3 regions of the Bacteroides hominis genome follow, and region 2 is predicted to be linked to each of the others. Evidence: riboswitches for the same ligand, from Rfam matches in the RefSeq annotation. Region 2 holds a riboswitch; each other region holds the start of a gene.
What was found. Region 2 has a riboswitch for cobalamin ahead of R3O62_RS16245 (TonB-dependent receptor plug domain-containing protein). Riboswitches for the same ligand answer to the same signal wherever they lie in the genome.
Positions count from the first base shown of each region.

Region 1: it holds a riboswitch for cobalamin, as region 2 does, so the genes downstream of both, R3O62_RS13610 (ribonucleoside-diphosphate reductase subunit alpha) here and R3O62_RS16245 (TonB-dependent receptor plug domain-containing protein) in region 2, are expected to answer to the same signal.
Region 3: it holds a riboswitch for cobalamin, as region 2 does, so the genes downstream of both, R3O62_RS11910 (TonB-dependent receptor plug domain-containing protein) here and R3O62_RS16245 (TonB-dependent receptor plug domain-containing protein) in region 2, are expected to answer to the same signal.

Region 1 covers NZ_CP178829.1:3,265,215-3,268,402, reverse strand. Annotated here, with positions in the region: gene R3O62_RS13610 (ribonucleoside-diphosphate reductase subunit alpha) at 1-1,409, opposite strand, end outside; cobalamin riboswitch at 1,470-1,689, opposite strand; gene R3O62_RS13605 (SLBB domain-containing protein) at 2,030-3,188, opposite strand, start outside.
Region 2 covers NZ_CP178829.1:3,858,362-3,861,549, forward strand. Annotated here, with positions in the region: gene R3O62_RS16240 (threonine/serine exporter family protein) at 1-113, opposite strand, end outside; cobalamin riboswitch at 924-1,162, shown strand; gene R3O62_RS16245 (TonB-dependent receptor plug domain-containing protein) at 1,217-3,188, shown strand, end outside.
Region 3 covers NZ_CP178829.1:2,836,325-2,839,512, reverse strand. Annotated here, with positions in the region: gene R3O62_RS11915 (DUF5106 domain-containing protein) at 1-611, shown strand, start outside; cobalamin riboswitch at 1,361-1,570, shown strand; gene R3O62_RS11910 (TonB-dependent receptor plug domain-containing protein) at 1,741-3,188, shown strand, end outside.

The sequences.
Region 1 (3,188 bases), 590 kb from region 2:
TATTTTTGCTCCCACTCTTCTCCATAATAATCCTCCAGGCAATACCCTTTGACATTCATAATTTCGTTGGGACAGAACAAGTACCATTGCTGATTCAGGTCTTCCTTTGCCATACGCCAGAACAAATCAGGATAGCATACGGCAGGAAAGATATCATGTGCCTTCATCCGGTCGTCTCCATTATTGGTGCGGAGTTGCAGGAATTCGGGCAAATCTTTGTGCCAGACATCCAGATATACTGCTACAGCTCCCTGACGCATACCCAGTTGGTCGACAGCTACGGCAGTGTCATTTACCAGTTTCATCCAGCGTATCACTCCGCCTGCCACTCCCTTAAACCCTCGTATATTTCCTCCTGCCGCACGCACCTTACCAAAATACATTCCCATTCCTCCGCCAAACTTACTGACCATGGCAAAATTATCGATACTGCGATAAATCCCCTCCAGGCTATCGGGCACTGTATCAATAAAACAACTGGATAACTGGTGATAAGGCTTGCGGGCATTGGACAGTGTAGGGGTTGCCATGGTTACTTCTAACCGACTCAGCATATCATAGAACTTCTTTACCCACTGCAATCTATCACACTTTTCGGACATACCCAAATGAAGCGCAATCCCCAAATACATTTCTTGTACCGATTCCATTGGTTCATGTGAGTGCGTACGGATAAGATAACGTTTCGCGAGAAGATCCAATCCCGAATAATTGAAAAGTTTATCACGTTCGGGACACATAAACCCGGCAGCCACTTCTATTTCTCGTGGAGAATAAGCGCTCAGGATATAGTCACCATACAAACCTTCATCCGTCAAATAGCGCAGCTTGTCATAAAAAGAATAAATACCGGCAATTTCTGCCTGTACCTTTAACTTCTGCGTCAACTGAAAATTAAACAAACGGGCAGCAATAAATTCCCAGTCAGGCGCCTCTTGCGTAGTAAGCTCTACGGCAGCCTTAATAAGAGTCGTCAACCTCTCTTCAGCTGTCATATCGGTTTTGCAGAGGTTTACAAACTTCTCTGCCAGTATCACCAAACTATATTCATTGGCAACAAAATCCTTTTGAATATCTTTCAATGTGTCAGCCAACGCTTCAGAACCTATACTGCTGACAATATGGTTAAAAGCTTTTCTCCGTTCCGTACGTTGCCAACGATAAAGTATATAGTTTTTAGCTTCGGCATAAAAGCCATGTTCCATCAAACCACGTTCTACCTCATCTTGAATCTGTTCCACGCTACGGTGTACTTCATCACACAAAAAGAGTTCTACTTCATCTACAATTGTGTAAACGGTTTCGTCCGGTACTTCTCTTCCGGTACTGGCAAAACTCTTCCGTATCGCAACGGCTATCTTTTCTCTATTATATGGTTCCGTTGCCCCATTCCTCTTGATTATTTGCATGAAATGTTCTTGAAATGAATTATTTTATCGTTTCGCACCGTTTCCCTACCCCCCGAGTAGAAACAGCCTTTGATGAATGGCAGGTCTTCTGACTGACTCCTCCTTTCCGATGCCTTCCCACACTTCTCCTCATCTACTTGGGCAATGCAGTGGCAATAAGTTTAGTATCGGTAAGTCTACCGGAGTTTCACAGCAGCGGGACTGTCCGGGATTTACACCCGATTCCCTTTTAATCACTTATGCAGAAAAGCATAAGTGAACCAATTCGCCACAAAATAACGAAAGACTTCAGTAATATACAAATAATTCCGTAGTTAAAAAAAGTTGCCATAAGATGTATTATGCACAGATTATCCATTCTAACTGAGAAGGCAATTAAAGTTCATCTCAGTAGCCGAGATGTATATCTCAGCAGCCAAGATGCACATCTTAGCACGCAAGATATACATCTTAGTGCGCAAGATGGAAAGAATTACGTATACCGTTAATTTGTTTTAGGCTGATTGTCCCTTTTCTTTGTTACTGACTGACATTTTTTCCACTAACTCTGTTATAAGTTGCCTCCTTATTTAATCTTAAGGGTACAAAAAGCTGTCGGATTACTCTTTTTATTATGAACATTACTTTGTCATACCAACCATAGCAGCCACCATTGCGGCAATAGAGGCGATGGAAGTATTCATCCCTGTAACGTCCGCCGCCACAGTTTTTTTCCTGCCCTTTTTGCTTGGCACTATTATTTCACATCCGGGTTCAATTGCATTGCCCATTCTCCTTTTCAGACGAGAAACCATACCATTCATATATATTACATAAACACGCCGCTTCAGTGCCCGGTTTCCAAATCCACCTGCCTGCTCAATGTAATAACTAAGACTGCTCCCCTTCTGATAAAGTATCGTATTAGGATACATCACAGCTCCATTGATTGTTACCGTGCTGACATATTTAGGAACGAAAAGTACATCTCCTTCGCGCAAAACCATATCTTCGTCAGAGCCTGGATTTACCAATGCTTTCTCAAGTTCTATGCCTACCGGATAAGTGGAAGAGGCTTCCAGAGTAACCGGAGATACAGAAGCCTTTTCACTTCCTCTGACCGACAAACGTAGCACATCCTTTTTCTGACGCATTTCATCCGCCGTCATTCTGCGTATCAGACGCGCTCCTTTTACATAAGCTTCTTTCGATAGTCCGCCGGCTCTTGCTATCAGACTACTCAGCCTCTCATTACTTTGGATTAATGTATAATTACCGGTGAAGGCCACTTCGCCTTTAACTGTTACATTGGCCTGTTTACGATATCCCGGACTTCGGCGAATGAAAACGATATCATAGGGTTCCAGTTCAAATCCTTTATCCTCCCCCATCACCAGCCCGTTTTTAAGTTCAACCGTAAAGCTTTTTCCGATAACAGTGGAAGATGATATACTTTTAGGATCTCTAATCCGCCGCGAGACATCGATCCGGACCATAGAAGCAGATTCCAGCAATCCTCCCGCTTTTACAATCAAATCCTGTATGGACGTATTTTTAACATAAGGGAAATCTCCCGGATTCCTTATATCACCATAGATAGATAAAGTACCTTCTTTCTCAATGTCTTTCACACTCGAGATATAAAGAACATCATTTTTCTGTAAACGTAGGTCGGAGACTGCGCCAGCCATCATTCTTTTCAAATCGACCGGGATCATTTCATGTGTTAGGTCTTCATGCTCACGTCTCAACAAAGCCCTGTTGAGAAAAGCATCTCCCCGAAGTCCTTCTGCTCTGCTG
Region 2 (3,188 bases):
ATACGCTTCGAGTTACGGATGACACGTGAGGTGTGCACACCTGCTCCCATCAGATGGGCCGAATATCCGGCAATGAACTTGGATATGGAAATCAAAGATTCATTTGTAGTCATAATGCTCACTTTTTTAAATCGGGCGCAAAAGTACAAAAAAGATAGGAAAGAGAGACATGATGCAACCTTTCATTTTATCCAAATCTTGTTTCGCACCGCTTTCCTGCTTCCATTCAGCATCTTCCATCATTGACATTTTGACATTCTGTCATCTTGTATTTTCTATGTGGCTTGTAGCGCATTTTTCGGAGTCTGTCCCAGGCCTCTCCGGAAAAAGCGCCGTATTTACAATTCTCCAAAAACAAAAGAACATTCGTGAACATATCTTCCAAGCAAATTAAAATATATCCACTGCATTTTGTAGCATAAAGCATATAAATAACTGATATTACAATCCAAACGATTAATCCGGCCGAGCATCGAGACGGAGTCAACCAGCATAAGAAACAGAGCTTTTAGTGCCTCTTTTTAGAGTGTTGACCTCACCCGGATACAATGTTAACTTCCTCTGAACGCAATGTTAACTTCCTCCGAATACGATGTTAACTTCATATAAAGACAATATTAACTTCCTAAAGGCAAGAAATCGATCATCTCTGATCATCCAAAGTATATTTAATCACAAAACAGTCCGGATATCGTATACTAATGCCATATTTATGCGGACTACTTTTCTATTTCACACATATAGAATTCTTCCCTTGTTTTAAAAACAGAGTAAATCCCTTCTTTCTGCTACAAATAAGCAGTAAACCACGTCCTTTTGACTAAAAGACATCCGCCTTTCCCAATATAAAAGGCTTCACTTCTCCGATATACCTATAAATAAGTATATTCTTTAATTTATTTCTATATAAACTAATAAATGTATATCTTTGCTCCCGCTTAGGTGATGCAGTCGAAGCATTCCGTTCGATGCATAAAAGGGAATCCGGTGAGAATCCGGAACAGTGCCCGCTACTGTGATGCCCATATACTCCGCATTCTGTTCAAAGGAGGAAAGGAAAGCATTTCTACACATACCACTGTCGATGCCGGAAGGCAAGGCGGGAAGGTTGCTTTCTAAAAAAGGGATAGTCAGGAAACCTGCCGAGCAGACATAGATAACAGTGCCGTCCCGGGGTCAGGAAGGCCGTTTATTAACACATTATTCAAAAACATCAATGGACAAAAGATGCTTACTGACCATTCTCTTGGGAGGATGTGCAGCGGTGGGTGCGTTTGCACAGCAACACGCAACAGGCAAAGACAAAGAGATGACTGTGGACCTGAACCCTGTAGTTGTGACAGGTACCGGTACACACCAAAGACTGAAAAACACACCGGCTCCGGTGGAAGTAGTAACTGCCAACGAAATAAAGAAAGCCGGTATCACAGACTTTCAGCAGGCAATGACCATGCTCGTTCCTTCCCTTTCATTCTCTACCAATTCAATGGGTTCTTACCTGATGATGAACGGCCTCTCCAACAAATATGTACTCATCTTGATTAATGGCCGAAAACTGATAGGGGACACAGCGAACAATATCGACCTCTCACGCATCGACATGAGCCGCGTGAAACGCATCGAGGTGCTTGACGGCGCAGGTTCATCACTTTATGGTTCTGATGCCATTGCAGGTGTAATCAACATCATCACCAATGAACCGAAAGAACTGATGCAGGTAACTTCTACCACCCGATATGAAGATCACCGCCAACTGACACAAATGGTAAATGCGGACATCGCTACTGAAAAGTTCGGTTCGTATACCTCCTATAAACATGAACAAAGCGCAGGGTGGAGAAACAGTGACTTAGCATACGTAACAGATAGTAAAACAGGAGCAGTATCAACTATTCCCACCGTATCGCCTACATCCAATGGCTTCCACTCCAATTTAGTAAATCAAAAGTTCACTTTCCAACCGACTGAGAAGTTCTCTTTCTATGCTAATGGAGGTTACTACTGGAAATTAACAGATCGCCCTGTATACGATAAAAGTATCGATGGAGGTTCAAAATATGACCTGCATTACGAATCGTATAACTTCGGTGTAGGCGGACGCTATAAAATCAATAAACGGTCTTCTATCCAACTCGACCTGATAAACGACAATTATATGCAGAACTACAAGTACCTGGTTGATGACACTAAAAAAAATATTGCAATTGGTGATTATACAAAAACAAAACGGCAGCACTTCTATGATGCCGAACTGAAAGGTATCTTCAACTTTGCGAAAGACAACATGACGGTATTCGGAGTAGACTACCGTTCGGAAAGCCTGGACCGTCCCAGTGCTAATGTTGATAAAGCAATCTATACGGCCTCTGCTTATGCACAACACGAAATTAAATTATGGAACTGCCTCAAAGGTATTGCCGGTGTGCGTTACGATTATCACGAACTTGCCGGGGGACGTTTCACTCCAAAAGTAGCTCTGATGTATTCCGTGGGGGCTTTCAATATCCGTGGTACATACTCTACCGGTTACCGTGCTCCTGGTTTGGATGAATTATATTATTATCTCGTAAAATCAGGAGGAAATACCATTACCCAAGGTAACAAAGACCTGAAAGCAGAACACAGTAACTACTACTCCATCAATCTGGAATATAACACGAACCGTCTGAATGTATCTGTTACGGGCTATCTGAATTACATTAATGGTATGATTAACGCAACCACCAGTCCCCTCAAAGACTTACCCAATGGTGAAGAACTTCGTGCAAAAGCTCAGAAAGACTTCAACCTGACAGATGCCGAAGCCAAAAAACTCTCCAATTACAAACTCTACGGCAATCTCGACAAGGGTGTTATCCGTGGCTTTGAAATAAATGCAGCAAGCAACCTCGGTGCAGGCTTCAGCCTGAATGGAAACTATGCTTTCGCTTATGCACGTGGTAAAAGTGTGGACGGTGTGTGGGGTAACATCGAACGCTCGGTACGCCATACAGGAACCGTAGCGGGGAATTACAGCCATTCCTGGGATGACTATCTGCTGAACATCAACATCAACGGACGTTTCCAGAGCAAACGCTTCCATCCGGGACACAGCTATGGTGACGCTCCGGGTTATGGGGTGTGGAACCTGAACGTGAAACATTCACTGACAGGATTCGAACACCTGGGACTGGACTTCGGCATGGGGC
Region 3 (3,188 bases), 1.0 Mb from region 2:
GGGCCGGGAAAAACAAAAAGATGCTGGACTTCTTTGCGGAACTGGCCGATAAATATCTCTACGACCCTAACTCGCCTATGCGTAACGAGGAGCTTTACATCCCCGTGCTGGAAGCTCTGACAGCCTCCCCCATGCTGAATGAAACGGAAAAGATACGTCCGCAGGCGCGGCTGGAACTGGCACAAAAGAACCGGTTGGGCACAAAAGCCCTCAACTTCACCTATACACTGGATTCGGGTGCAAAGGGTACGCTTTATCAGTTCCCGGCGGAATACACGTTACTGTTTATCAACAATCCCGGCTGCCACGCCTGCTCTGAGATGATAGAAGGGCTAAAGAGTTCTCCGGTCATCAACGGGTTCATAGCCGACAAGAAGCTGAAGGTGCTGTCTCTCTATCCGGATGAAGAACTGGATGAATGGAAAAAGCACCGGAGCGATTTCGCGAAAGAATGGACCAACGGATACGATAAGGAGCTGGTCATCAAAAACAAAAACCTGTATGACCTGAGGGCTATTCCCACCCTCTACTTACTGGATAAGAACAAAACCGTATTGTTGAAAGACGCCACCCTGCAAAAGGTAGAGCAATATCTGGCAGAGCGCGGTTAAGAAAAACATACCGGAACGGAGCATTTGCCCCAAAGATGTGAAGAAGGTCGGATTATCATTTTGACAGAATGATAATCCGACCTCTCTATTTTCCATTCTTTCGGCCCGACGCACGATACGCCTCTCAAAAACGTCTCCAATTCGATTTACCGATTATCTCTTTGCCCGTAATTTCCTACTTTTGCTTACCGAAAGAAAGAGACCGGAAAGTGTTCCGTCCATAAAGCAGGTTTTAACCTTGAAACCATCTCTTTCCGACACTTCCGGAACGATCATATCGGGTGAGCAACCGGAGCAAAATCCGGAGCTATAAGCCCCGGTTTTCATAACAATATATGTAATGGAGCATAACATATAGAGATATTTGAAAAAGAAGTAAGCATTTTCGGAAAATGCTTACTTCTTTCGGGGGAAATGTAACCGTCTTTTGGAGTGAATGCTTACTGCTTTTCCGCAAAACCCCGGCTCTAATCCACCCAAAGCCCGGCTTTCGGAACAGAAAAGGCCGGCTTTCCCCTTGTTTTCCCTCCGGTTCATCCGTTTTAAAGAAAGAGTGTGTCAGTCAAAAGGCTGATTAACCATCATTCTGCCATCATAACCCTCCGGAATCAAGATAAATGGCATCGCCTATCTAAGTCATTCCAATGTGCCGCCTGACACTATCCGGACGACCTGTCCGATGTTGCTCCGTCCGTTCCGCAATGCATAACGAATAATCACAAATTATTATGCTATTTCTAATATTCTTTTTATCTTTGCAGTGCATTGGTTTGTATTCTCCGTGTACCGGGGATGCAATTAAAAGGGAATCAGGTGCAAATCCTGAACAGTCCCGCTGCTGTAAGTTTCACATCAGATTGTTGTAAGCAACCACCACTTGCCACTGGGAAACGTTTTCCTGGGAAGGCGCTTATCAACAGAAACGAGTCAGAAGACCTGCCTGTGCATCTATTTCATTGCTTTCGAGGAAAAAGCGTTGAGTCTAATGAGCCGGAATTATTCCATCCGTCATTTCATTCATCACTCTGATTCAGAGAAAGTAAGTTATGATAATAAACTCTGCCAAGTTTATTTAGTATGTCCGGCCGAAGTGACTTCGTCCGGACATTTTAACAGTAAAAAAACGAAGATGAATATATTTAGATTGCCTAAGCTACTACACGTCTGTGTTGCTTTCTGTTGCTGCCAGGGGCTTACCGTTTCACTTTTCGCCCAACAGCAGAAAGTAGATACCGCCCGTATTTATTCAATCCCCGAAGTAACCGTTGCCGAAGCTTACCACACCCGCGAAGTAAGAGCGATGGCTCCCACCCAAGTGTTCTCTAAAGAAGAACTCAAAAGCCTCAACGTATTGCAAGTATCGGATGCCGTGAAGCACTTTGCCGGAGTTACGGTGAAAGACTACGGCGGCATTGGCGGACTGAAAACCGTTTCATTGCGAAGCCTCGGAGCCGAGCATACCGCCGTGGGATATGACGGAATAACAATCAGTGACTGCCAGACGGGGCAGATCGACATCGGACGCTTCTCACTGGACAATGTAGACCGCCTCTCGCTCAGCAACGGACAGAGTGATAATATCTTTCAGCCCGCAAGGTTTTTCGCTTCCGCCGGGATACTGAACATACAGACGCTGACACCGCAATTCAAAGACAACCGGCGTACCAACCTGAGCGCCTCGTTCAAAACGGGTTCGTGGGGACTGGTCAATCCGTCTCTCCTGATCGAACAGAAACTGAGTCGGAAATGGGTGCTCTCCGCCAACGGCGAGTGGATGTCGGCTGATGGGCACTACCCTTTCACATTGCATTATGGCGAAAACAATGACCTGAGCTCGCGCGAGAAACGGAAAAACACGGAAGTGAAAAACCTCCGTGCCGAAGCGGGATTGTTCGGCAACTTTTCGGATACGGAACAATGGCGGCTGAAAGCCTACTATTATCAGTCGTCCCGCGGACTGCCCAATGCCACCACTTATTATTACGACTACTCTTCACAGCACCTCTGGGACAAGAATGTCTTCGTGCAAAGCCAATATAAGAAGGAGTTCAACCGCCAATGGGTTTTCCAGACTTCAGCTAAGTGGAACTGGAGCTATCAACGTTACCTCGATCCTGATTATAAAGGTTCGGAAGGCAAAACGGAAAACAGTTATTATCAACAAGAGTATTACCTCTCGGCTTCGGCGCTCTACCGGGTGCTCAGCAACCTCTCATTTTCGCTTTCGACAGACGCAAGCATCAACCGGCTGAACGCGAACCTGAAAGATTTTGCGTATCCTACCCGCTATTCGTGGTTGACGGCCTTTGCCGGAAAATACGTCAACGACTGGTTGACCGCTTCGGCCTCGGTACTGGCAACGGTCATCAACGAGGAGGTGCGCCAAGGCAGCGCCGCAGCCAACCGACGGAAACTCTCTCCGTACGTCAGCGCGTCGTTCAAGCCCTTTGCCGGCGAAGAGTTCCGCATCCGCCTGTTCTATAAAGACATCTTCCGGTTGCCCAGCTTCAACGACCTGTACTACGGACAGGTGGGCAACACGAACCTGAAACCGGAAAGCACGACACAATACAACTT